Regions from separate parts of the Priestia sp. JSM ZJ58 genome, predicted to be linked through region 2. Evidence: riboswitches for the same ligand, from Rfam matches in the RefSeq annotation. Region 2 holds a riboswitch; the other holds the start of a gene.
What was found. Region 2 has a riboswitch for cyclic di-GMP ahead of ACH6EI_RS13700 (anti-repressor SinI family protein). Riboswitches for the same ligand answer to the same signal wherever they lie in the genome.
Positions count from the first base shown of each region.

Region 1: linked by a shared signal. The riboswitch ahead of ACH6EI_RS19000 (anti-repressor SinI family protein) and the one ahead of ACH6EI_RS13700 (anti-repressor SinI family protein) in region 2 are both predicted to bind cyclic di-GMP.

Region 1 is NZ_JBISEM010000001.1:3,652,637-3,667,790, forward strand. Features, by position in the region: gene ACH6EI_RS18960 (class II D-tagatose-bisphosphate aldolase non-catalytic subunit) at 71-1,351, opposite strand; gene ACH6EI_RS18965 (PTS fructose transporter subunit IIC) at 1,444-2,520, opposite strand; gene ACH6EI_RS18970 (PTS fructose transporter subunit IIB) at 2,543-2,860, opposite strand; gene ACH6EI_RS18975 (PTS sugar transporter subunit IIA) at 2,880-3,326, opposite strand; gene ACH6EI_RS18980 (BglG family transcription antiterminator) at 3,326-5,323, opposite strand; gene ACH6EI_RS18985 (methyl-accepting chemotaxis protein) at 5,555-7,267, opposite strand; gene ACH6EI_RS18990 (hypothetical protein) at 7,410-7,832, opposite strand; gene ACH6EI_RS18995 (XRE family transcriptional regulator) at 8,167-8,517, shown strand; cyclic di-GMP riboswitch class I at 8,618-8,704, shown strand; gene ACH6EI_RS19000 (anti-repressor SinI family protein) at 8,725-8,847, shown strand; gene ACH6EI_RS19005 (histidinol-phosphatase HisJ family protein) at 8,971-9,762, opposite strand; gene ACH6EI_RS19010 (HPP family protein) at 9,995-10,552, shown strand; gene ACH6EI_RS19015 (zinc ribbon domain-containing protein) at 10,646-12,100, opposite strand; gene ACH6EI_RS19020 (zinc ribbon domain-containing protein) at 12,163-13,068, opposite strand; gene ACH6EI_RS19025 (DUF969 domain-containing protein) at 13,446-14,150, shown strand; gene ACH6EI_RS19030 (DUF979 domain-containing protein) at 14,151-15,116, shown strand; gene pcp (pyroglutamyl-peptidase I) at 15,131-15,154, shown strand, end outside.
Region 2 is NZ_JBISEM010000001.1:2,590,085-2,605,238, reverse strand. Features, by position in the region: gene ACH6EI_RS13755 (HAMP domain-containing sensor histidine kinase) at 1-308, shown strand, start outside; gene ACH6EI_RS13750 (aminotransferase-like domain-containing protein) at 299-1,741, opposite strand; gene ACH6EI_RS13745 (LysE/ArgO family amino acid transporter) at 1,845-2,456, shown strand; gene fosB (metallothiol transferase FosB) at 2,515-2,943, shown strand; gene ACH6EI_RS13735 (hypothetical protein) at 3,059-3,256, shown strand; gene ACH6EI_RS13730 (hypothetical protein) at 3,720-3,917, shown strand; gene ACH6EI_RS13725 (nucleotidyltransferase domain-containing protein) at 3,982-4,767, opposite strand; gene ACH6EI_RS13720 (DinB family protein) at 4,903-5,373, opposite strand; gene ACH6EI_RS13715 (alpha/beta hydrolase) at 5,389-6,942, opposite strand; gene ACH6EI_RS13710 (anti-repressor SinI family protein) at 7,169-7,312, shown strand; gene ACH6EI_RS13705 (helix-turn-helix domain-containing protein) at 7,626-7,958, shown strand; gene ACH6EI_RS13700 (anti-repressor SinI family protein) at 8,302-8,448, opposite strand; cyclic di-GMP riboswitch class I at 8,473-8,571, opposite strand; gene ACH6EI_RS13695 (YveK family protein) at 9,254-9,982, shown strand; gene ACH6EI_RS13690 (CpsD/CapB family tyrosine-protein kinase) at 9,969-10,619, shown strand; gene ACH6EI_RS13685 (hypothetical protein) at 10,900-11,049, shown strand; gene ACH6EI_RS13680 (polysaccharide biosynthesis protein) at 11,081-12,913, shown strand; gene ACH6EI_RS13675 (glycosyltransferase family 4 protein) at 12,953-14,116, shown strand; gene ACH6EI_RS13670 (glycosyltransferase) at 14,079-15,146, shown strand.

The sequences.
Region 1 (15,154 bases), 1.1 Mb from region 2:
AGGCTGTTGAGAACAAATCTTCTCAACAGCCTGATAGAAAAGTAGAAAGTTCCTTCAGCTTTCTATTTTCTTATACTTCAACACCAATTTCTTTCATAATCTTTGTTGTGCTCCCTTCCAGGTTAAAACACTCTACATACTGATTTAAAGAACGTTTGATCCGATTAATAACAAAACGTTCTCCGTCAATATTGCACTGTCGTAAATTATGAAATAACGTTTGAATTTCTGCTTTTACTTCTTCATGGTTAAATGCATAGTGACCGGCAATATCTAAAATTTTATCAGTGAGCTCTTTTTGCTGGAGGATATCTCCGATTTGCAGCTCGCGCTGATCACCTACCATCCACTTTCTCCATCTTTCACTTTTAATAGCTTGAAGCGTTAAGACGTATTCAACATTTGATTGATGTTCAATGAGTCCATCTCGAGCAAGCTGATCTTCTACTTTTGCTAATTCGATGTACGCACGCGTTTCTTCCGTTCCGAACTGCGGAGCAACGTTTGTGGCGGTGATGCCAAGCGGCAAGTGCTGCAGCAAAATATGATCATCAATATAATCTCCGTTATGTTCTTTTAGACCTACTCCATACTGTTTGGCGATGCTTGCTAGCTCTTGGGCATTTTTAGAATTAAAGGTTCCTACATTTTCTGTCATTTTTACAAGCGTTCCTGTTTGACCTACGATAAAGGTTGGAGTAGGCAATTGTCGTTTCTCCAGCTCGCTGTTTAACGTTTGAATAAACGTTTCATAAGTTTCTCTTGAAGTTAACCCCCCGTTTGTCTCTTCTGTTCCTACTTCATAACCAATTTCAGCTAACCCTAAGCGTTTTCGTTCACTTTCACAGTACTGAATTAATTCAATTGTACGACTCAGCACACTTTCCATTGGAACCACTTTTCCCATTTCATAAGGATCTTTTGTTGGATCAATATGAAGCAGATCAAACCCGTTATTCAAATCCTCTAAGTATGACTGCTTACCTAACTGCATCGCCAGTTCTTCTTCTAGATGATCATTTCTTTCATTGTCTCGCTGCCACGGGCCGCCGTGATCTCGGCACGTGTAATACAATCCGTTAAACTCTGTTTCAGCCGCTGTTTCAGCAATCGTTTGAGTGAACGTTCTTTGATTCCAGTTACAAACGTAGCCTCCGCCTAGTTCTGCTGCATCTACTTGATTGCGGCTAGCAATAAATAACAGCGGAAAATCTTTTTCTTTTCCTAATTCAAAACAAGCTTTTAATAACGTTTTAGACATGGGTCCAATTCCTAGAAGCGTAACCGCCTCTCCTTTGTCTTGCATATTGAGCATTACTTTTACCACTTCATTAATGTTTACTTTTTGCATGATACTTCCTCCTTTTATGGTTAACACCCCTTTAAAATGGAACGAACAATATGTATACACATATTGTTCATTCGAGGGATTGCTATTGACTTTTAGACGCTGATGCTTTGTTGATCCATTGGTTCTTCTTCAGGCACTTCTTTTGTTACATCTTTCTTTAAAGCATTGACCATGACGGCTGTCACGACTGTTCCTGCTAAAATAGCTCCTATATACCAAAGCTTATGATCGACAACCAATAAAACAATTGGCCCTCCATGAGGAGCATGATCTGTTACTTTGGCAAGAGCGCCAATGACGGCTCCTGTGGCAGACCCTACCATGATTGAAGGCAGCACTCGAAAAGGATCGGCTGCGGCAAACGGAATGGCTCCTTCTGTAATCCCTATCATCCCCATGGCAAGAGCTGCTTTTCCCGCTTGTCTTTCTTGATCGTTGTATTTTTTCTTGCTTAATAAGGTAGCCAGTCCTAAACCAAGAGGAGGAGTACAAATCGCTATTGCTATAATCCCCATAATCGTATACACGCCTTCTGCCATCATTCCAAAGGCAAACATGCAGGCTACTTTATTAATAGGGCCTCCCATATCAAATGCAATCATGCATCCTAAGATAACCGCTAATAAAATCAAACTTGATCCATTCATTTGTTTTAATGTTTCCGTCATAGCTGTCATAAAATACCCAATCGGCTTGGCTAATAAATAGATGTATCCTAAACCAATTACGAGTGAACTAGTAATCGGAATGATAAAAATAGGCATGATTGGCCGAAGCATAGTCGGCACTCTCCAGGTTTTTACCCACTGAACAAAACAGCCGGCTAAAAATCCTAAAACAATCGCTCCGAGAAATCCTGCTTTTACTTCACTGTCACCAATCGGTGTGTTAGCGATGTACCCAACAATCATTCCCGGCACAAGGCCAGGCTTACCCGCAATGGAGTAAGCGATATAGCCTGCTAAAACCGGAACCATCATCGTAAATCCAGCTGTACCAATACTTAAGATGTTATTCATTAAAGGGTTGGTGACTTCCATTCCATTTTCCCCAGGTGTTCCTGTAGCTAACGCAGCTGCTATGCAAATGCCGCCCACTACAACCGCTGGAATCATGTAGGAAACACCCGTCATTAAATGATTTTTTAGGATTTTAAAAAACTCTTTCATAGCACCACTCTCCCGCTTCCATTTATACTTCTTGCGTCATAAGCTTTTCTGCTTGTTCCAACACTTTCTGAGGATTGGAAATGGCTTCTGCTACTCCTACTTTTAATATTTTTTTGCCGGTAAATCTTTCTTCTCTTTCAATGGCGCAGCCTACAGCTAAAATAACAACATCCGCTGAGTTAATCTGTTTTTTCTTTAGTTCATTTTCAATGCCCATTGCTCCTTGCGTTTCAATCATCACCTTGTGTCCTAATTTCTTTCCAGCCTTTTCTAAAGCAGATTGAGCCATATATGTGTGTGCAATTCCTGTCGGACAAGCCGTAATTCCTACAATATTCATGTTTATTCCTCCTCAAATTTTATAGAGCTATTGCTTTAAGTGTTGAACATACTTCTCTTACACCAGGAGCGTGAATTAACTCTTCTCGAAATTCTTCGTCCATAAGCTCCCGGCTAATATTAGCTAAAATTTTCAAATGAACATCCCCGCTTTGAGCTAAAGGAACGCCTATTAAGAAAATCAATTTCACTTCTTTATCATCGTCTTCATCCCATTCAACTTGCTCGCTTACTCTTCCAAATACAATGAATGGCTCGACTACTTGATCGGACTTTCCGTGCGGGATGGCGATAGAATATCCGATAGCCGTAGAGAACTCTTCCTCTCTTTTTAAGACGCTATCAATATACTTATCGATTGATTTGATTTTCCCAGACGAATAAGCTAAATGCCCTAGCTCTTTAATAATGTCTAATTTATCTTTGGATTTTAAGTCAAGTGCTACTAAGCTTTCACTAATAACCATTACATCCCCTCTCCCAACAGCTCCATCACTTCTTCTGCCGTTGTACATTCTGTTAATCTAGTAAGGGTGTTCTCAGAATCAAAGATACTGTACAGATCTGTAAGTATATCTTTGACAACAATTTGTTCACCAAATTTTAATGCAAGCAGAAAGATAATTTTCACTTCTCCTTCTTCCCAGTCCAACGCATTTGAGCACGTGGCAATAATAATTTTAGAACGCTCTACGTACTGATCTTCTCCGTGAGGGATCGCTACTGAATTTCCTAGTGAAGTAGAAGCTATGTTTTCACGTTGAACAACTGATTGCTTAAAACCTTCCTTCACGTATCCTTTGCTTTGAAGCTGGTGACATAAATAATCAATTAGCTGTTCTTTATCTGTAAAATTCACCTGAGGAAAAATCAACTGCGGATCTAGCATTTTAAATAAATTGGCACATGTTATACTTGCTTCTTTTTTCGAAAATGTATCTTCCCAAAAAAAGTTATTAATATTTTTAATGTCCACTTCACTTACGAGCGAAGAAATTGTAATAACCGGCTTCACTTCAATATGTAAAGGAACGGTTGAAATAATAAAATCAATGTTGCTTAAATCAAAGTGAGATAGCCTGCCTAAAGAGATAACTTCTGCTATTTCCAGCTGAGGAATAAGCCGCTTGATTCGATTTGCGATTAGCTGAGATGTGCCAATACCTCCGGGGCAGACGACAATTGCTCTTTTTAGCCCTACGCATCTTTCGATTGCTGCTTGAAAATGAAGCGTTACATATCCAATTTCATCTTCATTTACTTTTACATTCAATTTTCTTTCGATGATGGAACAAACAAGCCACGTCATGCCAAATGTTGCGGAATACTGATGTTTGATTTCTTCTAGAAGCGGGTTTTTGATGTTAATTTGATATTTCAAGCGGTTAACCATCGGTTTAATATGCATGAGCAGACCTGTGTACAGCTCTTTGTCACCTTGCAGATTCAGATTCATTACCTTGGTCGAAGTTTGAACCATCTCGTCTACTAACTCTTTTAACGAACTATCCGCGTGGTTTACAAATAGTTCAACATTACTTGGTGAAATATCTTTTTCCATACCGGAACATAATAAATACTGCTTTATATAGTGGATTTCATTTTCCGGGATACTGATATCGAAACATTCAGATATTTCTTCACTTACCTCTTTAGCAATGGTATACATTTTCAAAACGTAATCCGTTTGATGATGCAACTCTGGCTCATTAACAGCTGCTATACGCTGATGAGAGCGAACACGCTTAATTAAAATTAAAATGTGTGTAACTAAATTCAGAAAATACGTATGACTGATGCGATACTGAAGCTTTTTCTCTGCACGCTCAATGATGTGTTCTACCTGTGTGACTTCAAGGTCTTCAAACAAGTTGGATAGTCCTGAGAAAGTCGCGGCATCCAGCCTGCTGCTGGATTGAATATCGTAATCCTGCTGATAATTTAAATTTAAAAGTTCATTTGTAATACCAGCAATTGCTCTTCGGGTACTTTCTTCATTTCCTTTTACCCTTGTGCCTTCGTGGTTTTTTACTAAAAGTAAGCCGTAGGACTTTAACCATTCTTTTACTTTCTCTAAGTCTTTTACAATCGATGTTTTACTTACCATAAATTCTTCTGATAACTTTTGAAGAGAAGTCGACTGATTTGCATATAACAGCTGCAGTATAATTTTCATCTTTCTTATTTTAGTTGATAGAGGATCAATTTCTTCTTTCTTTAGATCTAAATCATTTAACAGCATGAGCTTATAATCTGGTTTGGCCTTGATTTTAATTCCTACTCCAGGTTTTTTATGAAGAGTGGCGCTTCCTTTTGATAAATAGCCAGAAACTAGCTTTAAATCATTATGCACCGTTCGCTCTGAAACTTTCATTTTCTGAGAATAGAAATCAATCGTTTTGTACTCTTCTTCGCTAATAATTAACTGTAATAACTTCTTTTGTCGTGTTGTTAACATCTCCATTTCTACAAACCCCTTTTTTATAAATCATGGATTGTAACGTGTACTTGTTTTTATTTTTGTAAACGTTTTCTTGTTAGTTAAATCTTATCACCTTCTTTTGATAACGGGTATATCAATTCTTTGCAACTTCACTGTTGAAGAAAGAGCACAGAACTATGGTAGAGAGTACTTTGTAGCTTAAATAAGCCTACTTCATACAAAAAACATGGAGCGCTGGCTCCATGCTTTTTCTCATATTTTAAATCTTGCAATCAATTCTTGCAGTTCCTCCGACATATTTGCTAAGTCCATTGCCGATGAAGCAATTTCCTCCATGGAAGCAAGCTGTTCTTCAGTTGTAGCTGATACGTTTTGCGCACCGGCTGCCGCTTCTTCAGCGATGCCGTTAACTTCGTGAATCGCCTGCTGGACTTCAAGCGTACCTTTGGCTAGATTATGAATAGCACTTCCGATCTGCTGAATTTGATTCACTACGTGCTGCACAGCTTCGTTAATTTGCAGAAATGACGTACCCGCTTGTTCCACTACTGCTAGGCCTTCTTTTACTTCTTTGGTGGTGACCGTCATAAATTGAAGCGTTCGAGCTGTTTCGCTTTGAATGAGTGCAACTAGATTTTTAATTTGATTCGCTGAGTTGGATGAACCTTCTGCTAGTTTACGTACTTCACTTGCCACAACGGCAAAGCCTTTTCCGTGATCTCCTGCTCTTGCTGCTTCAATAGCTGCATTTAAAGCAAGCAGATTTGTTTGATCAGCAATGGTTGTGATGACATCGTTAATTTGACTAATTTTAGCTGAGTGTTCGCTAAGACCTTGAAAAACAGATGAGAGTTCGGTGACATTTTCGTTGATTGATTTCATTTGTTTGGCTGCTGTTTCAACGGTCGCTGTTCCGCTATTTGAAATCGCAGCCGTGTCGAGTGCTCGCTTAGTGATTTGCTCGACATTTTCAACAACTTCTGATGTTTGGTTCGTAATGCGGTGAATAATGGTGGAGCTTTCTTGAATTTGATTCACTTGATGGTTGGATCCTGAGGCTAGTTTTTCAGTGATGCCTGAAATATGTTCAATCGCACTGTTGTTTTGTTCTGCGCTGGCGCTTAGTTCTTCTGAAGAAGCTGCAACCGTTGATGAAATGTTTCCAACGGACATAATCATTTCTTTTAATCCGCCAATCATTTTATTAAATGAAGCGGTAAGGGAGCCAATTTCATCGTTGGATTCGTAGGTGCCTTTCACTTGAAAATCCCCGTCTTTTGCTGTTTCCATAAGGTTTTTAATATCGTTTAAAGGCTTTGTAATCATGCGTGCAATCAGAAGTCCAATCCCTATTGTAAGTAGGATGACCAACGCGCTGACGAGTAAAAGAGTAGTAACCGCTGATTTTGCGCTTTGCTTATTTTTTTGGTAAATGCTTTTTGCTTCGTCATTGTTTATCGTTTGAAGATCATCTAGCGTGTTGTTTATGGTTGTACGCAGGGGGACGATTTGTTTAGAAAAAACGTTATAGGCTTCATCTCCTTTTTCATCTTGAGCAAGCTGTATAGCTTCACTTCTTGCTTGTGTTAAGTTGCCAATATTCTCTTCGTATACAGCTAATTTTTCTTTTTCACTATCTAGCAAAAATGTTTTTTTATACTGTGCCATGAGCTCTTTATTTTCAGCTTCTTTTTCTTGAATTTCATCGAGACGCTTACGCTGATAGTTTTCACCTTTTGATAAAATCATTTCAAGCGTATTCGCATCAATTGCTCGGTTATTCGTACGAATTTGCCCTAACTGCCTGATTGGCTGCAGGCGGTCATTGTACATAGACTCCGAGCTGTCAGCAATTTGCTGCGTGTAGAAATAGCTGATGACTGCTACTGTAATTAGTGAAATCGTCGAAATGATAACCATGATTAATAGCTTTCGATAAATACTTAAATTGCGCAAGACCCCCATACCATATCCCCTTTTCACTGATTTTCTTTCCCTTGCACTTCGTTATATCTATCGGTCATGAGGCTTGTTCTATCCATAGTACATTTTTGAATTTTTATCGAAATAAAAAACGCGCTGAAGCAATCAGCACGTTTTTTCTCCATTAGTACACAAGGCTTTCGATCATATTGATGACGTTTGTTTCTACTTCTTTTAATCTCTTTTTACTTTCACTTTCCGTCTCTTGATTCACTCCAAAATAAAACTTCACTTTTGCCTCTGTGCCTGAGAGGAGAATCGCAAACCAAGAGCCTCCTTGCAGCCAAAATTTGAGTGCATTTGCCGAAGGCCAGTTCATTCTTTCTTGCTGAGCGGTCAGTAAGTTGGTTCTTATTCCAGTTTGATAGTCTTCTATTTTTTCAACTGTCGCATCCGCTATTTCTGCAGGAGGATGCTCATGGAATACGTTCACAATACGGCTAATTTGTTCCGCTCCGTCTTTTCCTTTTAAAGTGAACGAAGTCAGAGACTCGTTGTAATAGCCATAGGTTTCATAAAGCTCTATTAGCCCATCATAAAGCGTCATGTTTTGCTGTTTGTAAAAGGACTCTTCTCATTTACTTTTGGTCACGTTAGTCACTTGTTTGTGCAAGTCACTTGGAGCGCGCTGTGATGGCTCCATTTTGTCCACTCAGTTTTCCAGATCATGGTTATCTCTCCTGTCTTGTAGGTTTCTATCTTTATTGTGAAGGATTTCTATGAACCAACTATGAACTTCACTAGAGACTTTCGAACTAAAAAAGCTTCTAAAAACAAGAAGTCATTCGTTATAAAGAACCTTTTTTATAATTAAATACATAAAAATAAACTAATATGCGTTATAATGAACAAAAAGGATATAAGAAAAGGATGAACTTAACGTGATAGGAACCAAAATTAAAACTTTACGATTAAAAAACGGATATTCTATTACACGCTTAGCTGAAAAAGCCCGTATCTCAAAGTCATATTTATCTCATTTAGAGAAAGGCCTAAACAATAACCCGTCTATTCACATGCTAGAAAAAATAGCTTTTTCTCTTAATACAACAATCGATGAATTAATTGAAGCAGGAAGCAGAGATTTTGCATTTTCTTCAAAACTATCTCTAAGCAACGAGTGGCTTTATTTAATAGAAGAAGCAATTAACGATGGAATGACCAAAGAGGAATTTACTGAATTTCATTCCTATTTAAAATTCAGAAAAAAAATGAATACATTAGTTGACTAATTATTTGATTTTTTTATGACAATCGACCTATTTCGACAGCATTCATGACAAACATACTATATAATGAACATAGGTTATATATGGTAACTATTACAAATTATCCAGACAAAGGCAAAATTATTGAAAAATAGTGACGCAAAGCTTCGGGTCTAAGGCCTATTTTGGCTATGACGGCTGAGTTCCCTGGCAAAGGGTGGATGAATCGTAATGAAAGAAGAGAATGTACTGTCGATCGATCAGGAATGGATAAGTCTTATGCAAACAGCTCGCGCAATGGGGCTGACCATAGAAGAAGTCCGAACGTTTTTAAAAGAGTTTAAGCAGAATTGAATACAAAAAGCACGCTCAGATCAGAGCGTGCTTTTTGTATTTTATGCTCATTATTCTTCTACCATTTCCTCATAGAAACACGTGTATAAAAAACGCTTGAAGCAGATGTGAAACACCATTTTATTAAATACGAATTCCTTTTGGCTGACGCTGGTCAAACGTATAAATCTCCGTAAATCCGCACTGTTTCGCCATTTCAACCGCTTCTTTCATATGAGCTCCTACCGTTTCAGCAAAGTGTGAATCAGATCCAATCGTTAAGATTTCTCCGCCTAAATCGCGGTACAGCCCAACAACTTCAAGTGCCGGCAATGCTTCGCCCAGCTTCCCTCTTATACCTGAAGTGTTAATTTCAATTCCAATATTACGATCAATGGCTGTTTTCAAAATCTCCGCAAGAACATCTTTAAATTGATGAAAGTCGTAAATACCATATTGCTCAAACGCATAGCGCTTCATTAAATCTAAATGAGCCAATACGTCAATGTCGGCTTCGCTTACTAGCTTATACATTTCATTAAAATAAGCGCGGTAAATTGCTTCTTTATCGTTCAGCTCCAAATGTTTACGAAGCTTGATGTTATTAATGTTATGCACCGACCCTAATATAAAATCAAAGTTCTCTTGCTTCACCGTTTCTTGATACTTCTCTTTTAAATAATGCGGTTCACAAATTTCAATTCCTTTTTTAATTACTAGCTGGCCTTGAAATTGATCTCTGCATTCTGCTAGTTCTCGTTCATATTTATCAAAATCCATATGACCGTACGTTGGTGCTAATGGATTTAATGAAAAGTGCTCGGTAAAACAAATTTCGTTTATGCCGTTTTTCACAGCTTGTTCGCAAACTTCTTTCATGACTGCCTGTGAGTCGAATGAATTGTTCGTGTGATGATGGTAGTCTACTAGATACATAATTTAGTCACCTCTAAGTTTATTATACATCTCTCCTGTACTTACTGCACACGGAGACCCTTTTCCCCTCCATTACGCCTTTTTTGGTTCGTAAAAAGAATTTCCACTAAAAAAAGACGTTTTTCCTCTTCCAGTAATCCTTGTTTTCTTATAAACTAACTTAATATAGCAGATGTTCTGACATACAACTTGACAAACAACTTTTACTTACAAAGGAGAAAGGAAAGAAGAAATGCAGATTGAAAAAAGTTTCTCTCAAACAAAAAGTCCCTTTCTGTCTTACTTAAGCTCTTATGCTAAAAAGATGAAAGGAGAACTAAAAGAAGAACCGAAAATCAATTATAGAGATGCAGTCGTTTCTTCGATCGGAGGCTTAATTGCGATTATCATTAGCAGCGCGATTGCACTAGCGCTTGGTTATCCAATGGCGCTCGCTCCGATTGGCGCAACCTGCGTGCTTGTTTTCGGAGCTCATAAAGGGCCTTTATCACAGCCTCGTCACGTGCTTGGAGGGCACTTACTAGCAACGGTTTCTGCACTTATTATTTGGAGTTTATTTCATCGAAGTCTTATTACGATTGCGATTGTGCTGGCTTTTGTTCTTATTTTAATGATTCTTACTAAAACCGTTCATCCTCCTGCTGCGGCTAGCGCGATTGTCGCCATTAACACTCAAGCAGGCTGGGGATATTTAGGTATTATTATGATTTGTGCATGTGTGGTCGTATTGATTTCTACCGTGTATAACAATTTATTTCAAGATCGGCAGTATCCCAGGTATTGGGTTTGATACATAAAAAAGACGTCTCCTCATAGAAGACGTCTTTTTTTATTATTTTTCCTTACTGCCTTTTTTGCTATTTCAGGGTCTATTTATCAGCTTTTATTTTACTTCCGTTGAACTAATAAGCTGGTAAACTCCCAAACTTCCATCAGATAATTCTTTTACTTTATGAATACTGTTGAATTTTTTGTATTTAACAGATCCGTCTCCATACGAAATATCATACTCTTCTGTTGTATATACTTTATACATAGAGTCATCTAGTTTTGTTACTCTATTTACATTAAAGCTTAATAAATCTTCTGTTATTCCTTTTTTGATTAGGTAAGCTGTATAATCTTTTTGTTCCTTGTATTTTGGTCCGTTAGTATCGATATAAGGCGCTGCAACAGAAAAGTCTCCACTGTTAATTGAGGAAATTGTAGCGTACATATATTGTTCGATAAAACTAGAAACTTCACTAGTAGATACTCCAGAATTGACTTCCAAACCTTTGTCCGTCGTCTCTTGATTCTTAAAAGGAGCCGATGCTTTTGCCGTAGCTGCTGTCGTATTTTTTTCATCAAAATTAAGCGCAACATCTTCTATGCCTTTTTTAATTGATACTTCTTCCGTTTTCTTTTCTCCGCGTTTTGCATATAGTTTTACTGAACCGTCCATCGGGAGTGGCCCTAAATAATCAATATCGCTAATTTTTGTTTTTGTGTCTTTACCATTAACGAACAGCGTCGCGTCATCATAATCTGAAGAGATGTATACTGCATGATCTGACCAATCAAACTCAACGTTTACATCTTCTCCGTTGGTGGCTTCAATCTCTTGTTCGTTTTCAACTTTTCCGTAATCATTTTGCACTTCACCTTTTAAAGTATGTGTACCAGGTAAAAATGGACCAATCTTTTTAGAAGAGTCACTGCTTACCGTTCCAGCTTTTTGACCGTCAATATATACTACTGTCGCATCTTCTGTAGACTGAGCTTTTGCATATACAGGGTTTATTTGTACCGTGTAATGATCAAAGATTCCCCACTTCTTTCCGTCTTGTTCTAGCTTAGCGTATGAAGAGTGATCTTCGCTTGGAACCCCTGCTTCAAGCGCTCTGCTATCTGCCGCTAACCCTTCAGAGATTGATTTCATTACATCCGGATTTTCGTGCAAATATGTAATAAATGATTTTGTTTGCTCATCGTTGGCTTCTAGTTGAATTTGACCATCATTTACATATTTTTTTACTTTATCAACATCATTGCCCTTTACTGAAGCAATAAATTTTTCTGACACAGCTTTAGGCGACATCATTGTTTTATCTATTCCGTAATAAGCGCCGCCAAGTATAGCAGCTGCTGCTATAACTGAAATGGCTATAACCTTTATTTTTTTATTTGAAGGTTTTACCGATTCTTTCCCTTCCTCTACTGAAGGTGCAGGTTCTACATAACGCTGTGATTTTGCTCCTTGGCTAGAAGTCTCTTTTCTTTCGACGGGATGTCCACACTCTGGACAAAATTGATGCTCATTGGTTAACTGATGTCCACACTCTTTACAATATCCCAATTTCTACACTCCTTTTATAGTGTTATGAAAAAGCATCGCTGTAAACGATGCTTTCTGCAGACTTAAAACAGATCATTTAATTCACTGCTGTTTCCCATTCTTGTAATAATGGTTTTGGCTTCTTCTCCTAAACCATTCGCAATGAACGTCAGTACAATCGTAATGACTACATATACAATAAGAGTGCTATAGATACGATCAAGCCCATTTGTTCCGCTTTGCTTAAAGCTAGCAATCGTAAATGGAACCACAAGGAAAATACTCAGTAAACCAAAATTCATAAAATAAGAGAAGTATTCAACGTGAAGAAATGCAAGCATAAGTCCAATTAGAAGAAGCGCTGTTGGAATAATCATAAACGTGCCAAAGCGTGAGAAAAATCCTTTAAAAGAAACGTCTACCTTTCCAAACTTTGCTGCAACATATGTTGCCCCAATAATAATCGCGAGTCCAATAAAAATGAAAATCCCTTGTTTAAAGACAAAATCGGTAAAATTGAAGTGAATGATGCTGTTGATATCTGTGGCTTTTATTAAATCAGCGCCTGTATTAAAATCCTCCATGTCAGATGGAGCCAGCTCTTCACTGATAATAGGAAGCTTGAACATGCTTCGAACAAATTGAATCAACAATAGCTTCCAGCCTACATACAGCATAATGGGTATACTAAGAGCATAAAGAATGAGGGTGATAAGAGCATTAACGAATTGGCTTTCCCCTGCTGCTTGTGCTGTAGCTGTTGGATTTTTAATTCCTTCTGCAAAATAACTAAAAAATGATTTTGACACTTTTTTCGCCTGACGGACACGCTGATTAGGCTGTTGAGGCGCATACGCAGTTTGTGACTGAGGCTGATATTCAGATGCTGCTGCTGCCTGGCTTACAGCTACCTCTTCTTGCAATTTATGACCGCACTTCACGCAAAACTTTCCGCCCTCATTAAAATGGCCGCAATTTGAACAATTCAAATACTCCTTCCCCCTTCAATAAATTGTTTAAAATATAGTCATATAGATTTGTTTTATTAAAATCTATATAATTCTATATTCATACCTTTTAGCATTATACACCATTTTTGGTATTTTAGGAGAGGTGTTTTCAACGGATCAACTAAAAAAATTACTACCTAAACTCCCTAGCAGAATTCTTTCTTTTACTTCTGAGTCCATGGACATTATATAAATCTTCCTTCTATAATTTTGTTTCACCAATAAAACTATTTTATGCCTTAAGCATCTTGTTTTAATTTTCAGAATTGTTTATACTCGAAACATCTTTGTTTTTCTAGGAAAACAAAGGAGGTGAATTTGCAGCACGGTCTATACATACTGGAGGGGGATTTTTTATGTTGAAATTAATTGGGGTTTTGCTAGTGGCAGTGGGATTTTTATTTCGTTTAAATACACTGCTTGTTGTGACTGTTGCAGGCATCGTGACGGGCCTTGTGTCAGGTTTGTCACTGCATGAAGTAATCACGATGTTTGGTCAGTTCTTTGTCGATAACCGCTATATGTCTATGGCTATTTTACTTACTCTTCCTATCTTTGGCGTGTTAGAAAAATACGGGTTAAAGGAACAAGCGGAAGTCCTGATCAAAAAAGCGAAAAACGCTTCTTCTGGAAATGTTTTACTTATATATCTTTTTATCCGTGAAATCTCAGCCGCAGTCGGCTTAAATATCGGAGGACATGCTCAATCCGTACGTCCGCTAGTGGCGCCGATGTCTGAAGGTGCGGCTCGTGCCAAATACGGAGAGCTTCCGCCTAAAGTCAAAGAAGATATTCGAGCTCACGCAGCCGCGGCTGAAAATACGGGCTGGTTTTTCGGAGAAGATATCTTTATCGCAACGGGTGGAATTCTTTTAATGAAAGGATTTTTTGACTCCGTAGGGATTCATGTCGACGTCTGGGATATGGCGCTTTGGGGCATTCCAACAGCCATCGCAGCGCTGCTGATCAGCACCATTCGCTTCCGTCAGTTAGACCGCAGAATTCACAAAAAAATGACCAAACACAACCCAACATCATCTTCAAAGACGGAGGCGAGCTAAATGAAAAGCATCCTGACGCTCGATACGATTTACTACTTACTCGGTATTATTGTCGCTTTTATCGCGATTCGAATCGCACGCGATCACAACCATCCTAACCGTTTAGGGTCTTCTCTATTTTGGGTGTTGTTTTCCGTTACGTTTTTATTTGGCAACGTGATTCCGCCTTTTTATGTAGGATGTTTAGTCATTATTATGGTGCTGCTTGCTTCATTTAATCGTGTAACTAAATCTAATGAAGCCGAAACACCTGCTGAAGAACGAGTGGCTCACGCGCAGCGATTAAAAAACAAAATCTTTTTACCGGCTTTATTTATTCCTATTTTTACAATTATCGGCACCCTTCTGTTTGGGAAAATTAAATTTGGAAACTGGGCGTTAATTGATCCAGAAAAAGTCACGTTAATTTCACTGGCAATCGCAGCTGTTATTGCATTTGTCGCTTCAATGGGCGTCACAAAAGCAAAAATGGACGTGCCTGTTAAAGAAGGAAGCCGCTTGCTTCAAGCAGTTGGCTGGGCAGTTATTTTACCGCAAATGCTCGCAGCGCTTGGCGGCATCTTTTCAAAATCAGGCGTTGGAACAGTAGTATCAGATATTGTAAGTGACATTCTTCCGACTAACTATGCGTTTGTTGCTGTGCTGGCTTATTGTCTAGGAATGCTGCTATTTACGATTGTCATGGGAAATGCCTTTGCTGCGTTTGCCGTTATTACAGGAGGTATTGGACTTCCGCTGATTGTACATATGCACGGAGGAAATCCAGCGATTATGGCAGCTCTTGGCATGTTTGCTGGCTACTGCGGCACGCTGTTAACGCCAATGGCAGCCAACTTTAACATCGTGCCTGCCATGCTGCTTGAATTAAAAGACAAAAACGCCGTGATTAAAGCGCAAGTGCCGATCGCTTTATCCGTTTTTGTTGTGAATACGTTATTAATGTACTACCTTGTATATCACTTTTAAAGGAGAGTAATAGAATGACAACTGTATTACTGACTGGC
Region 2 (15,154 bases):
CCAAGAAGTACAGCAAAAAGCCTTCCGTATTAGAGGTGAATCAGGAAATTGATGAGGATTCGTTGGTAATTTCCTTTAGGAACAGCATTAACATCAGTGAAAAAATTGAGGTAGAAAAGTTATTTGATCGATTTTATCGAGGTGATGAATCAAGAACGGACGCGAATGGTTCAGGTTTAGGGCTGGCTATTGCAAAACAAATCATTCAGCTGCATCAAGGGGAGATACGAGCAGAGCGTCAGCATAATAAGCTCACTTTTTTGATAAAGCTGCCGCTAACACAAGAAAGCCTTAAGAATCACTTGTAAAGATTCTTAAGGCTTTTTGCGACTATTTTGATGCCGTATTCAAATTCTGCAAGAGTTGCATAAGAAAAGGATATTCTGATATGCTGTGACGTTTCATGGTCATACAATGCGCCTGGATTTAAAAGAACTCCTTCGTGGAGACAGTGCTTAAATAATTTCCGCATCGAAATAGGCTTATGCAGCGTAAGCCAAAAATAAAAACCTCCGATCGGAGTATTCCACGTAGCAAGACTTTTTAAATGCTTCTCTAAAATAGCCTGTGTTTGCTGAGATTTTTCTTTTAATTTATAGCGTACGCTGGCAACGTGCTTGTCATAAATTCCGGTTTTTAGAGCTTCAGCAGCTGCCCATTGAGATAAGGAACTGGCTCCGTAGTCAACTTGCATTTTAAGGTCGGCCAATCGCTCAATTACATGTTCAGGCCCTACAATCCATCCAATTCGAAATCCCGGACTGAATGTTTTAGAGAGCGTTCCTAAATAAAGAACCATTCCGTTTTTATCTCGAGCTTTTAATGAAAGCGGAGGGGGTGAATGAAACCAAAGCTCTCCGTAAGCATCATCTTCAATAATAGGCAAATGCATCATTTCACACCGATGAAGTAGCTCTTGACGCCTTTGTTCGCTCATCGTCACATTGGTCGGGTTATGAAAGTTGGGTATCGTATATAAGACTGCGCCTTTTTCTTTTTCATGCTGGTCTTTTAATGAAGATAATTGAATTCCTTCTTTATCTAATGAAACGCCCGTTATTTTCATTTGTGCGGACTGAAACAATGGCAGAGAATAAAGATAAGATGGCTTTTCAGCTAAAATATTGGCACCTGGAGGCAGCAGGCCGATTGAAATTAATTGAAGCGCTTGAAGTGAACCAGATACAATTAAAATAGATGAAGGAGACGTTTCAATGCCTCGTTTTTTTACATGCTTCGCTAATTCTTGTCGCAGTTCACCGTTACCTTTTGGGTGCTCGTACCCCAAGTGTACGCTTCTATGTTTCATTCCGCTAAACAGCTCGGAAAGCTGATCAGAAGGGAGCAGGTCAGGTGCTAACTCTCCAGTTCCTAAACGAATAATGCCCCTTTGAAATTCAGCTTCATTAATACGGCGGATAGTTGGAGAATTTGGTTGGTATATTCCTGCTTCTACATACGAATTCCAGTTCATCTGAGAGGCTGATGCTAGTAAGCTCCACGTATTGTTAATGACCTTAGTGCCACCGCCTTTGTTTCCACTGAGAAGTCCTTCCGCAATTAAGTTTTCGGTTGCCGTCACCACCGTGCTTCTATTTACAGAAAAGGCAGCAGCCAAATGGCGCTGCGAAGGAATTTTAGTTCCAATAGGCCATTCTCCATTTGTGATTTTTTCTGTCATATACTCTTGGATTTGTTTGTGCATTGGCTTTTTATCAGCCGGATTTGGAGTCCAATTCATGTGAGACCACCTTTTTGTAATTTGGTTGGTATTATAAATCAAAACTTGGATGGAGACAACAGGGGATGTCAATTGTAAGATGAAAGAGAAAGGAGAGAGTAACATGTTTACAGTGGTTATACACGCTTTGTTGTTAGCATTCGGTTTGATTTTACCTTTAGGAGTACAAAATGTGTTTGTTTTTAACCAAGGAGCAAATCAACGAACGATCAAACAGGCGCTTCCCGTAGTGGTGACGGCTTCTGTTTGTGATACGATTTTAATTCTAGTAGCAGTGCTGGGAGTTTCAGCGGTAGCCGCTGCTTTTTCATTTTTTCAAACGCTTATTTTTGGAATAGGTATTCTTTTTTTAGCGTATATGGGCTTTGTGACGTGGAAGAGTGAACCTTCAAAAACGTCATTAAAGGAAGGGATGACGCTAAAAGCACAAATTTTATTTGCTGCTTCTGTATCTCTGCTAAATCCCCACGCGCTGATGGATATTATGGGCGTAATCGGAACAAATTCTCTACTATACAGCGGAAAAGAAAAATGGGTTTTTACGCTGGTGACGATATCCGTTTCGTGGATATGGTTTTTATCCTTAGCTTTTGCAGGAAAAGCAGTAGGAAAAATGGATTCAAATGGGAAAATAATGATTTGGGTCAATAAGGCTTCTGCATGTATGATTTGGGGAGTAGCTCTTTACATGGCAAAAAGTATGTTTTTTCAGTAAAATAGATGCTAAAAGGAAAGTTATGTAATACTTTTTTTCTAGAAAGCGAGGGGTAAAGATGATTCAAGGAATTAATCATATGTGCTTTTCTGTGTCAAATTTAGAACAATCTATCACATTTTATCAGAAAGTGCTAGGAGCGGAACTTTTAGTAAAAGGAAAGTCCACCGCTTACTTTAGTCTAAATGGATTGTGGCTGGCGTTAAACGAAGAAAAAAATATTCCTAGATCAGAAATTCAGTATTCGTATACTCATTTAGCATTTTCTATTTCCATTAAAAGCTTTGACGAGGCAAAAGAGCTGTTAAAACAGCATAATGTAAATATCTTACCTGGAAGAAATCGTGACGAGAGAGACAAAAAATCTATTTATTTTACGGATCCAGATGGGCATAAATTTGAATTTCATACCGGTACGCTCCAAGACCGTTTAGCGTATTACCAAGAAGAAAAGCCTCATATGACATTTTATTCGCCAAAAGAGTAGTACTAAAATAGTTATATAAGGTTACAGTTTTATTACATTCGCATTCCTCGCTCAGTTATCATTAAATAAACGATGCTGTTGTGATATAATGGAAAAAAAGTGAGGAGGAGGAAGAATGTATACCGCAAAACAGGTGAAGTTTGGTTCGCATATTGTGATAGGCGTACTTTTCGGCATCCTAGCTGCAATGTTAATCGGCACTTTTTATCAAAATGTATCAGGTGTATTACCGTACGGTATGATTAGCGGACTTGCAGTAGGATTCTTAGCAGATACATATTATACAATTAAAACAAAAATAAAGGTTATCTAATATAGTGTAGTACTATTCTCAGGAGAAATAAAAGATTCCTCTTGAAAATAGTACTATTTTTATGAAGAAAATGGTTAATTTCCACTTTAGAAAAACAAGTCAGTTTACTACAAAAATTGCAAATTTATTATTTTGAATCAGAACTAGTAGGATGAAACATAAAAAATTATAATCAGATTTGTTGAAAATTAACTTAAAAATTATTAATGTAATTTTCTGAAACTTTTCTTCGTACTAAAACGTATAGTAAGTATAGGGAATGTTAATTTAAATTCCTTTTTGCGGAAAAACGTTTAATATGAAGTCAAATTATCTGTTAGTTCTGTTTTGTTTAAAAGAATGTGGAGGGGATAGTTATTAAAAAAATTGCGATTTTACTTGTTGGAGGGCTTTTATCCTGCGGAGGATATATGCTGTATTACGCAACGCTAGGTGAACTAAAGAAGAAAAAGGGGGTATTAAGATGACAATGTGGTTGTGGGCAGGCGGATGTATAGTGTTTTTGTTAGCAATGGGTTACATTGCAGATCGTGTAGCAATAAGGAGAAACATTGAATTTAGTCCAGAGAATGGAATTAAAAATGCTACAGATGCAGAACAAATATATGTGGAGAACTATTTGAATGAAACAAAAAATACGAATAATAATATACCGCTTTAATAGATATAAATAAAAGGCTTATCCGCTGCTAATTGCATTAGGGATAAGCCTTTTTGTTTTATACTTAGTTCCAAACTTCGTCTAAAGTATCTCTAAACAATTGATCTAATTCATATGTAGGGTCATCTAATTCTACAGATAAAGTTCGGACGTATTTGTCTAAACGGTGAATTTCTAAGTTTAAAAATTCATTAATAACATTAATGCGTGGTTCTAAATCTAACTCATCACCACTAATTTTCCGCTTTAACAGCTTGCTAACTTCTTTTTTTAATTCTCCTTCTGGTAACAGTTTCTCTAAGAGAATAGGGAATTCTAGCGGAGGAAATTCGTTATATTGTTCAATCCACTTAGCAGCTAACACAGGTCTTAAAACGTAAAAATATTTTTTGATTTTTACTTCATCACCTTGCAAATACTCTCTAAAGTTATTTCTAGCCATATTTAAATAGTGGTATATACAAGAAGTAGGAGTAAAGATGTTAGAATGTAGTTCTTTCATTTTATCAAATGTTGAATACGCCTTGTAATATACAATGTTTGATTGCATCCATTCTAGTAAAGGTGGGTTTGATTTTCTAAAAAGTTTTAATGTCTTGGTTAAGTCCCAGCCGCTAACATCTAACAGGTCATTAATAGGTAGCTCTATTACATCTCGCTTTTTACCTACACCGATTGGATCAATGCTTAAATACTTATTTTTCTTATGAATATAAATAAATCTAACATCATAATCACTATCTTTAGATGGAAAGTCCCATGCTCTACTTCCAGATTCACAAGCGTATAATATCTTCACGTCGTAATCTTCTTCAATTTTCTTTAAAGCTGCAACAATTGTTTCTTTCATAAGCCAACCTCTTTTTCTTTTAATGCTTTCTATATACAAATTATATTTCATAATGGATGGAAAATGGTAAATAACTAAAAGAAGCTTCCTTTAGGCCTCTAAAAAGCTAAGGAAATATTGAAAGTGAAAATTATATCACTCAAAAAGCACGACATCCAATTGGTTTCTGCGGTAACAGGTTAGAAGCGTATACAATTCTGCACGGTGATGATATAAATGAGACTGAATTTCAAGCAGCCATTCAAAGTGCGTATACGTACATCCCCAATAGGATGTCTGCAGTGAAAATAGCTTTTGTTCGTCAAAAGAAGAGTAGTCTGCTTTTAGCTGGTTAAAACCATCTATTAAAGCTGTTTTGAGTTCAAGGTTTGTATAAGCTGGATGCTGCAGATAAAAGTCATTCATTTTATCTGCAGAGTAGCCTAAGGAAATATAATAGTCTGCACTACAAATGAGACATAAATGCTGCAGCAGTTCTTGAATAGACCGCTTGTGAGGGAGGGGACGATAGGCAAGCTCTTCTTCTGTAACCTCATCAATGATTGCGGTTAGAGAATGGATGTTGACGTGTATCTGATTAAACACCATCTCACAGTACGAATTCATGTATTCACATCCTTTTTATTCAACTAAATACCGCATTTTTTGATCCAGCCAGTACTCTGATTTTTCATTGTTATCGAGCTTGATATAGCAATCGACAATTTCATCATAAATGAATTCCTTTTCTTCTACTAAATCAATAAATTTAATAAGTAAAAATACGGCTTTTGAAACTTTTCCATTTTCACAAAGCCATTCTTTCATCCATATTAATAGATCAAGAAGAATAATCTCTATTTTCACTCGGATATCAAGGAACCAATCGTCATAAATCGTTGTTAAATAATGAGGAACTAATTGATGCAGTCGCTGTTCAGCTTCCTTGAATTTCAGCGCCGGGTCAGACTGTTCGGTTATCCACTGAAGGTCAGTTAGTAAATCTAATCCATCGCTTGACACATCTGCATTTAAAGAAATGAGCTGCCTGTTAACAAGTAAAACCGGCTCTGAATTTTCTGCGTTCAATAATTTTTTTAAATGAGACAAGTAGACGCGTAAATTCTTTTTGGCGTTGCTTAAAGGCATTTCGGGCCACAGCGCTTCGCATAGCTGTTCTCTGCTGATAGAATGGTGAAAAATAAGATATAGTAAAATTTCTTGAGCAAAGCGCTTATTCCAGCCTTCTGTAATAAGCTGACCATTTACATAGACGGAAAAAGAGTACAAGAAATCTACTTTAAGAGAGGGTGTGTGGGCATGGAAGTCTTTTTGTATGTCTATAGCCGTATCACTTTCCCAGTTTTTTAGTATTTTCATAGAATCATTCTTTAAAGAAGGGAGCTGGTATGTATTACTTTTAATAAAATCTACGACAATTTCTCTGAATAAAGCTGTTTTTTCTTTTACTAGAAACAAAGAATGTGCGTTAGGTATGGTCATATGACTGTAGTTTTTTAAAAACATCGTTTTTGAAATCAGATACTGAGATGAAAACAACAAATCATTTTGGCCAGATAAAGTGAGTACAGGAAGTGAAATGCTGCTCAGCTCTTGAAATAGATTGGCTGTAATAGAAAGTTTAACGAAGTGGAAATATACATTAGGATCCATTTTTTTAAGTCTTTCAATCAGCTGTTGTATATTTGCATGTTCAATACTTTCTAGTCTGCCTAATTCGAAAATTTTTTCTACGGGTATTTGATTTTTGCTTTCTTCGTTGTAACATCTCTTAATCTTTTGAATGGTGCTATCTGAATAAAAAGGAAGAGACAATAGTATCAGTCCTTCAACAAGAAATTCATAGCGTGCAGCAAATTTAACAGCGATTTGTCCTCCAAATCCCACTCCAACTAAGTAGCACTTCTTTATATTTAACGTATGTAATAAGAGGAAAAGATCTTCAATATGAGCCTCAAACGATAACTCCCCTGTAGCAGAGGTGCTCTGTCCTGTCTCTCTCAAATCGTATTGAATAACACGGTAATGTTGGGTTAATTCCGCAGTAATAGAATCAAAAAGCGTATGATCAGTGACACAAGAATGAACCATAACAACGGTTTCTGTCTTGTCAGTGAACACGGGCGAATGAATTTCATAGTAAATTTTTTCTGTCGCCGTATGCAGAAAAGGCATAAAAGCAATCCTCCTAGTATCTAACTGTAGCGTTTGTGTAACGGTAAAATCATTATGATAGGAATAGACAAAAATTTCAAAAAAATTGGTGCTTTTAGTAATAAAAAATGTCTAATACTCTTGCAATGTCCATTATACTGTAAAAAAACAGGGAAAAATAGGTATTTTTTATTTGGTCATTTTTTTAGAAAGCGTTATCAAATTTAAAATGAAGGGGACTGGAATGATGAGCGCAAATGATAAAAGTACTGTTGATTTGGAATGGGTTCATTTAATGCTAGAAGCGCAAAATCAAGGGGTTAGCATACAAGAAGTTAAAGAATTTATCTCTAATCCAAACCAATTCAATAAGAAAGAATATAATAAATAAGAACCTTTTGTGAAGTAAAGAAGAATCTGATACAGGGAAGATAGCTTAACTAAATTCCTTTTTATCATTTTAGCACAGGAAGTGAATAATCATTTTTTATAAAACTTATAACGCGTAAAAAAATCACCATATAATTACAATCGATTGAACGGCTTGGCTGTACAAAACATGACATCTTATTTTGAATACATAATAAGGTTATTTCAATCCATATAAGCAGTTTTTCATAGCCCAGCGATTTTAATTTGTTATAGGATTTAGTATAGAACTGTGGTACAATTATCCTTATAAGCATTTATTAAGGGTGATAAATATGACAATTGGTCAACGTATCCGGGAACTTCGAAAGAAACAAGGAATATCATTAACTGAGCTTGCTAACCGTGCTGGAGTAGCTAAGTCTTATATTTCCTCTGTCGAAAGAGATATTCAGTTAAACCCCTCTATTCAATTTCTAAATAAGATTGCAGCTTCTTTACATGTCAGTGTAGATAAGTTAATTCATGATTCTTCCGAGAGTGATAGCTCAACCTCTATAGATAATGAATGGTTAGATTTAGCAAAAGAAGCGGCTGAATCTGGTATAAGCAAAGAGCAATTCAAACAGTTTCTTGAATTCCAAAAGTGGCAGCGTTCAAATCAATGAATTCAAGAGCATTTGGTTTAAAGGGCAGTAGAAACTGATTAATTGTAGCTGCCCCTAAAGGTCTTAAATGTTCTTGATTGTTACTAAAAAAGTTATTGTCAAGTAAAATTAAAATAATTCCTTCGCTTAGTTCAACGTTTTAAGAGGCAGCGGCTTTTAAAATCATCTTTTTCCCTTCCTATTCTAACTGTATGTTACAAATTTTTCCTTTTATTTTGATGGCAGTAAACAACCCTTAAAGTATAGCGTCTACAAACAAATTCACTCTTTTAATAGTTCTCAGCTCAAAAAAAAGAATCTAATCCCTATGTGAATTAAATCCCTTGTGTCCTCTTTTTTCCTTTTAGCGAGGTTTATTATAAGCGATAAATCTTCTTACTTCTTCAATACAGATCCCCATTTTATAAGCAGTATCCATAAGCTCAACCCATTCTTTATCTAGCTTCTCTACCTTTTTATTTTCTTCCATAACGTTAGTACGATTCAGCATTATTCTACCTCCAACTTTTCTCTATCAGGTAACCCGGCTATCATAGTCTTTTATATTTTTTGCCATGACTTTAGACCCGCAGCTTTGCGTCGTGCTCTTTCAAACAGTTTGCTCTTTTCTGAATCATTTGTATTACGAACATTTTACTGCAAGAAAATACCTGAATGTGTCATAATTTGTCGGTTTTATAATAATTAGAATAAAAATGTGGTTAAGTTTTACAACTAAGGATGAAGTATAATTTATTAGAGTGGACACTTAGGCAATATTTTAAAGGATGGATGGTAGCTGTATAAACTTCACTTCTTTATTGTATTTATAGAAAAGTATTTAAAGAGCTATAAAATATTAAAAGAAAGAGACTTTCTAAATCAAACATCTGAAATGCATAACTACCTACTATAAAGCTATTCATATTTATAATTAATACTTCTAGTCACTTATCTGAACTCGGAACTTATAAAGAAGGTGAGATAAGTGATAATTCAACTTCTTTAACGGTATTATTTTATGAGTTTACTTAGTTATTAACTCAATAGAATTTGTTCTTTATAAAAAACAATAAAGATTTATATTTTATATCAGAAATTCAAAAGGACTATGGGTACATATTTAGACTTTGTAGTTTAAATTAATATTGACTTGTTCTTTATAAAGAATTAAAATGAGGTAGAAGCTAATAACTAGAGTTTGGAGCGCATACGAAAATAAGGAGTTAAGTAAAAGTGGTTTTTTGTTCGTTATAAAGAATTTTAGTTTTTGATATCAAGAACATTAAAAAATAATTGAAGCAAAGGTGGTTCTAATGAGTACACTGCAAGAAAAGAATTTTCTCCACCAACAAAAGGGTAAAGACATTAATTTAAAAGAATACTATGAAGTCATTAAAAAACGTATTTGGCTTATCATTATCGTTACTATCTTTACTACACTGGCTGGCTTTTTTTATAGTCATCAGAATAATACTACAGTATATTATCAAGCTTCGACCAGAGTGGTTGTAGATGTAGATACCCAGAAAATGAGTACGCTTCTAGTAATGGTTAAAGATCCGATCGTGATGGGAAAGGTAACAAAACAGTTGAATTTAGAGCAGCCTGCAGAAGCCACAGCAGGTCAAGTCCAGGCGGCAAGCCTTGATGGATCACAAATCATTAGTCTTTCTGCAACAAGTACGGATCCCACAACTGCTGTTAAAATCGCCAATTCAACAGCTGAAGTATTTAAAGAAGAAGTAGGGAATATTCTAGGTATTAAAGGAGTCCAATTATTATCTCCAGCAAAGAACTCTTCTCCTATTGATGGAAATCAAAATCGCACCATCATGCTCGCTTTGATTGCAGGTATTATAATAGGACTTGGGCTTACTTTCTTGCTAGATTCTTTAGATGGAAGAGTAAAAAAAGACAGTGAAGTGGAACAATTATTAGGTGTACCGGTAATAGGAACAATTTCGAGCATGAATAAACAAAAATTAAAATTATCTGCTAAAACAGACGTAGAATTAAGGAGTGAGACCATTGGCAGTAAGTAAAAAATCTAAAGTGAAAACACCAATCCTCTTTACCCACTCTCATCCTAATTCTATTATTTCAGATCAATTTCGTGCAATTAGAGCAAACGTTCATTTTTTAACAAAGGAAAAAACGTGCAAGCTTTTTCTTATTACTTCTCCTGAAACGGGAGAAGGAAAATCAACTACGGCAGCTAATCTCGCTGTTTCCATGGCCCAAAAAAAAGAGAAAATCCTATTAATTGATGCGAATTTAAGAGATCCAGCAATTCAAGATATTTTCGATATACCAAACAATGGGGGATTAATAGATATACTAGAATCTGAAGAACCTTTCGAAGAAGTTGTACATCAAACAAGAGTAGAGAATTTAGATATATTAACGTGCGGCTCTTTTTCAAAACACTTTGGAGAGTTATTGGGAAATAAAAAGATGAAAAATTTGTTGGCTAAATTGTCTGCTTGCTATGATGTTGTACTAATTGATTCTCCTTCTGTATTAATGTCTCCTGAAACAAGTTTATTATCAACGTACTGTGACGGAGTAATATTAATCTTGAAGCGAGGCAACACAAAGGTGGAGAAAATAAAAGAAGCGAAAAAAGTTCTAGATATTGCCGGAGCTAAAATAGTAGGCGCAGTTATGAATGAAAAATAAAAATATTTTTTTATATCTTAGCTCTCAATAAAGAACATTATTGTTCTTTAAAAAGACATTTAACAAAATAGGTTGGCGATGCCTACTTGCCGTTATCAATGCAGGCACTCGATCATGCTGTGGGTTGAAAGAAACCTTAGACGCAAGTCGTCAAAAGTGTGGTGTGAGGCTGGGTTAAATGCCCATTTCAATTTTTATAAAGCTTTTATGTATACGATTTTACAAAAAACGTATACATAAGGGCTTTATTATTTTTATAGTGAAGGAGATGTAAAGTGCAATGGGGAGTTTTGATAATTATCCAAAATCTATTAAAAAAGTTGTTGGGTACATTAAGCAAGATGCATCTAAAGAGCAGCAGATTGGAATAGGGGAATTTTTGAATAGTACGATTCAAAAAAGGATAAAGGCTCTTGAAGTAGACAACTAACAAATTATCAACTAAAGAAAGGAGAACGTGTATGACTTATCGACAAAGGTTGTCTTTATTTATTGTAGTTGATTCTTGTATTGTGATGTTAGCTATTTTTATGAGCCGCTTTCTTGTAGATGCGAGTATTTACGTAATTACTTTTCCTGTTATTGTAAGTTCACTTGCGTTTTTGTTGAGTCATCATTTTTTCTCGATTAGGTTTAAACTTTATAAAAAATCTTGGGAATATGCAAGTATTGGAGAACTAGTCATCATTTTTAAAGTTGTCTCTTATTCTATTCTCTGTGCTGCCATCATTCAGCAACTGGTTTTTAAAGAAACATTTTTTAGACTGTTAGCCGTGACATGGCTGCTGCATATGTTATTAATGGGGGGATCACGATTCGTGTGGAGAATGTATCGGGATTCTATTATAAACAAATCAAGCAATAAAAAAAGAACGTTAATCATTGGCGCTGGATCTGCAGGTACTATGGTAGCTAGGCAGCTTTTAAAGAAAAATGGAAGCAATCTTCTTCCTATTGGTTTTATCGATGACAACATAAAAAAGCATCACCTTGATATCTTAGGTATTCCTGTCCTAGGTGGAGCAGAGAAAATAGAAGAAACTGTTGAAAAATTCGCCATTGAAAATATTATTATTTCCATTCCTTCCCTTAGTAAAAAGGAATTAAATATCATCTTTCAGGAATGTGCTAAGACAAAAGCTAGAACTCAAACCTTGCCTATGCTTGAGCATCTTGTTACAGGGAAAATTTCAGTAAATCAGTTTCGAGATGTGCAAGTAGAAGACCTTTTGGGAAGAGACCCTGTGGAAATGGATGTTGAAAGTATCTCCGGTTATGTTACGAATAAAGTAATTTTAGTGACGGGAGCTGGCGGATCAATTGGGTCAGAAATTTCCAGACAAATCTCAAAATTCAGTCCAAAAAAGCTTATTTTACTTGGTCACGGTGAAAACAGCATTTATTCCATTGAAATGGAACTGAAAAATATGTTTAAAGAGACAAACATTGAATTTACAACAGAGATTGCCGATTTACAAGATGCTAAGAGGATGATGTCGGTAATGAATGTACATAGTCCAGACGTGGTATATCACGCTGCAGCTCATAAGCACGTGCCGCTAATGGAGCGTAATCCAGAAGAGGCTGTTAAAAATAATATAATTGGAACCATGAATGTTGCAAAGGCAGCGAGCTGGCATGGTGTAGGAACTTTTGTCATGATTTCTAGTGATAAAGCAGTGAATCCCACAAGTGTGATGGGTGCAACGAAAAGACTGGCAGAAATGATTATTCAAGGAATGGATGCACATAGCGCTACAAAATTCGTTGCAGTCCGATTTGGTAATGTGTTGGGAAGTCGAGGAAGTGTCATTCCGTTATTTAAAAAACAAATTGAAAAAGGAGGACCGGTAACCGTAACTCATCCGGATATGGTTCGCTACTTTATGACAATCCCGGAAGCATCAAGACTTGTTATTCAAGCTGGAGCGTTAGCTGGCGGAGGAGAAATTTTTGTTTTAGATATGGGAGAACCAATAAAAATAGTAGATCTTGCTAAAAATTTAATAAAGCTATCTGGAAATTCCATCGACGAAATTGGCTTAAAATATACCGGTATGAGGCCAGGTGAAAAGCTTTTTGAAGAATTGTTGAAAGAAGATGAAATTCATGAACAGCAAGTATATCCAAAAATCTATGTTGGAAAAACAGCAAAACTATATGTAGAAGAAATTAATGAGGTTATTGCAACATATGAGACGATGGATAAAGAATCTTTAAGGGAAACGTTATTAAGTTTGGCAAATAATAATCTAACTTCGGCTTCTAAAAAAATTGTCTCTGTTTCAAGTTAAAGAAAAGAAGTTGAAACGTTATACAGATGGGTGGTATAGGTGACTAAAAAAGTATTGTTTTGTGCAACCGTAGACTTTCATTTTAAAGCGTTTCATTTGCCTTATATCGAATGGTTTAAGGAACAAGGATGGGAGGTTCATGTAGCTGCAAGCGGGAATATGGAGCTTCCTTATGTTGATAAAAAATATAACCTTCCAATTCAAAGATCACCCTTTCACACGGCAAATATGAAAGCTTATAAGGAATTAAAAGCAGTTATAGATCATAATAAATACAATCTTATTCACTGTCATACTCCAATGGGGGGAGTGATAGCGCGTTTAGCAGCACGGCAAGCAAGAAAAAAAGGAACGGCCGTTATTTATACTGCTCATGGTTTTCACTTTTGTAAAGGAGCACCTTTTGTGAATTGGCTGTTATATTATCCGATAGAAAAGATACTTGCCCGTTATACAGACTGCTTAATTACAATCAATCAAGAAGATTACCAATTGGCAACTAAGCGTTTTAAAGCTAAGCATATTGAGCACGTGCACGGAGTAGGAATTGACACAGACAAATTTAAGCCCGTAAATGAAAAGGAAAAAATTCAGCTTAAAAAATCATTTGGGTATCAGCCAAATGATTTTTTACTATTTTACGCAGCCGAGTTTAATAAAAATAAAAACCAGCAGCTTCTTATTCAGTCGCTAGCACTTATAAAAGATAAAATTCCGCAGACAAAACTTCTTTTAGCAGGTAAAGGACCTTTGCTGGAAAAATGCCGAGAACTAGCAGCAGACTTAGAAATTTCTCATATGGTGGACTTTTTGGGTTATCGAAACGACCTTGATCAAATTGTTCCAATGTGTGACGTGGCAGTGGCATCAAGTTTTCGTGAAGGGCTGCCTGTGAATATTATGGAAGCTATGGCTTGTGGTTTACCTGTAGTGGCATGTTCAAATAGAGGACATATAGAGCTCATACAAGATGGTGAAAATGGATATATAGTACCAGCAAATGAATATCAAACTTTTTCTTTTAGACTGTTAGAAATATATCGATCAAAAGAACTTTATAGAAAAATGTCAATGGAAGGTAAGAGAAGGGCACAGAATTTTTCTCTAAACGAAGTGAAAAAAGAGTTAAACAATATTTATTTGAGATATGCGGCGGAGGAAATAAATGAATCCAAGGGTAAGTATAATTGTACCTATATATAATATGGAAAATTATTTAAACAGATGTTTAGATAGTTTATTAATACAAAGTCTTAAAGAAATTGAAATTATCGCAGTTAATGATGGTTCGACAGACTCTACTCTCCCAATTCTTAATGAGTATACCAAGAAAGACTATCGTATTAAAATAATTAATACGAATAATATGGGAGTATCATCTGCTAGGAACGAAGGAATAAAAGCTGCTACCGGAGATTTTATAGGTTTTGTAGATCCAGATGATTGGGTAGAGCCCAAGATGTACGAAACCATGTACAATACAGCAATCAAAGATAAAATAGATATTGTAATGTGCACATATACTCGTGAATTTGGTACTCATTCAAAGGAAAAAATATTTAACTTGCCCAATAAAGTTACCTATGAGAATGAAGAAGTTAAATTGAATGTGATGAGGAGATTAGTAGGGCCTTTAAATCAAGAAGTCGCAAATCCAGAATTGTTGGATGCATGGGGGACTGTGTGGTCAAAGCTATATCGTGCAGATATTATCAAGCAAAATAACCTTACATTTGTTGACCTCAAGCAGATCGGCACAAACGAAGATACATTGTTTAACATCCAAGTAGTGTATTACGCCAATTCTTTCGTTTTTTTAAACAACCCTTTTTATCATTATTGGCGAGCAAACAATTCTTCTGTAACAACAGGTTTTAAGCCGAATTTACTGGAGCAGTGGTTTAATCTCTATAAAATAATTGAGATGTTTTTAAAAAGTAAAAATATGAAAGAGGAGTATTATCTTGCTTTGAATAATCGAATTTGCTTAAATACACTAGGCCTTGGTTTGAATACAATCAGCAAAAGTAACGAGTTATCCGGTTTGTTAAAAATAAAGTATATAAAATCCTTCTTAAACGACTATCGAATAAAACGCTCATTTAGTCAATTTCAACTGTCGCACTTTCCAATCATTTGGAAGGTGTTTTATTACTGCGCAAAAATGCGTATTTCAATAGGTTTTTATATATTATTAGTTTCAATAGAGACCCTTAGGAAGGCTGTTAGATAGGAGTGAAG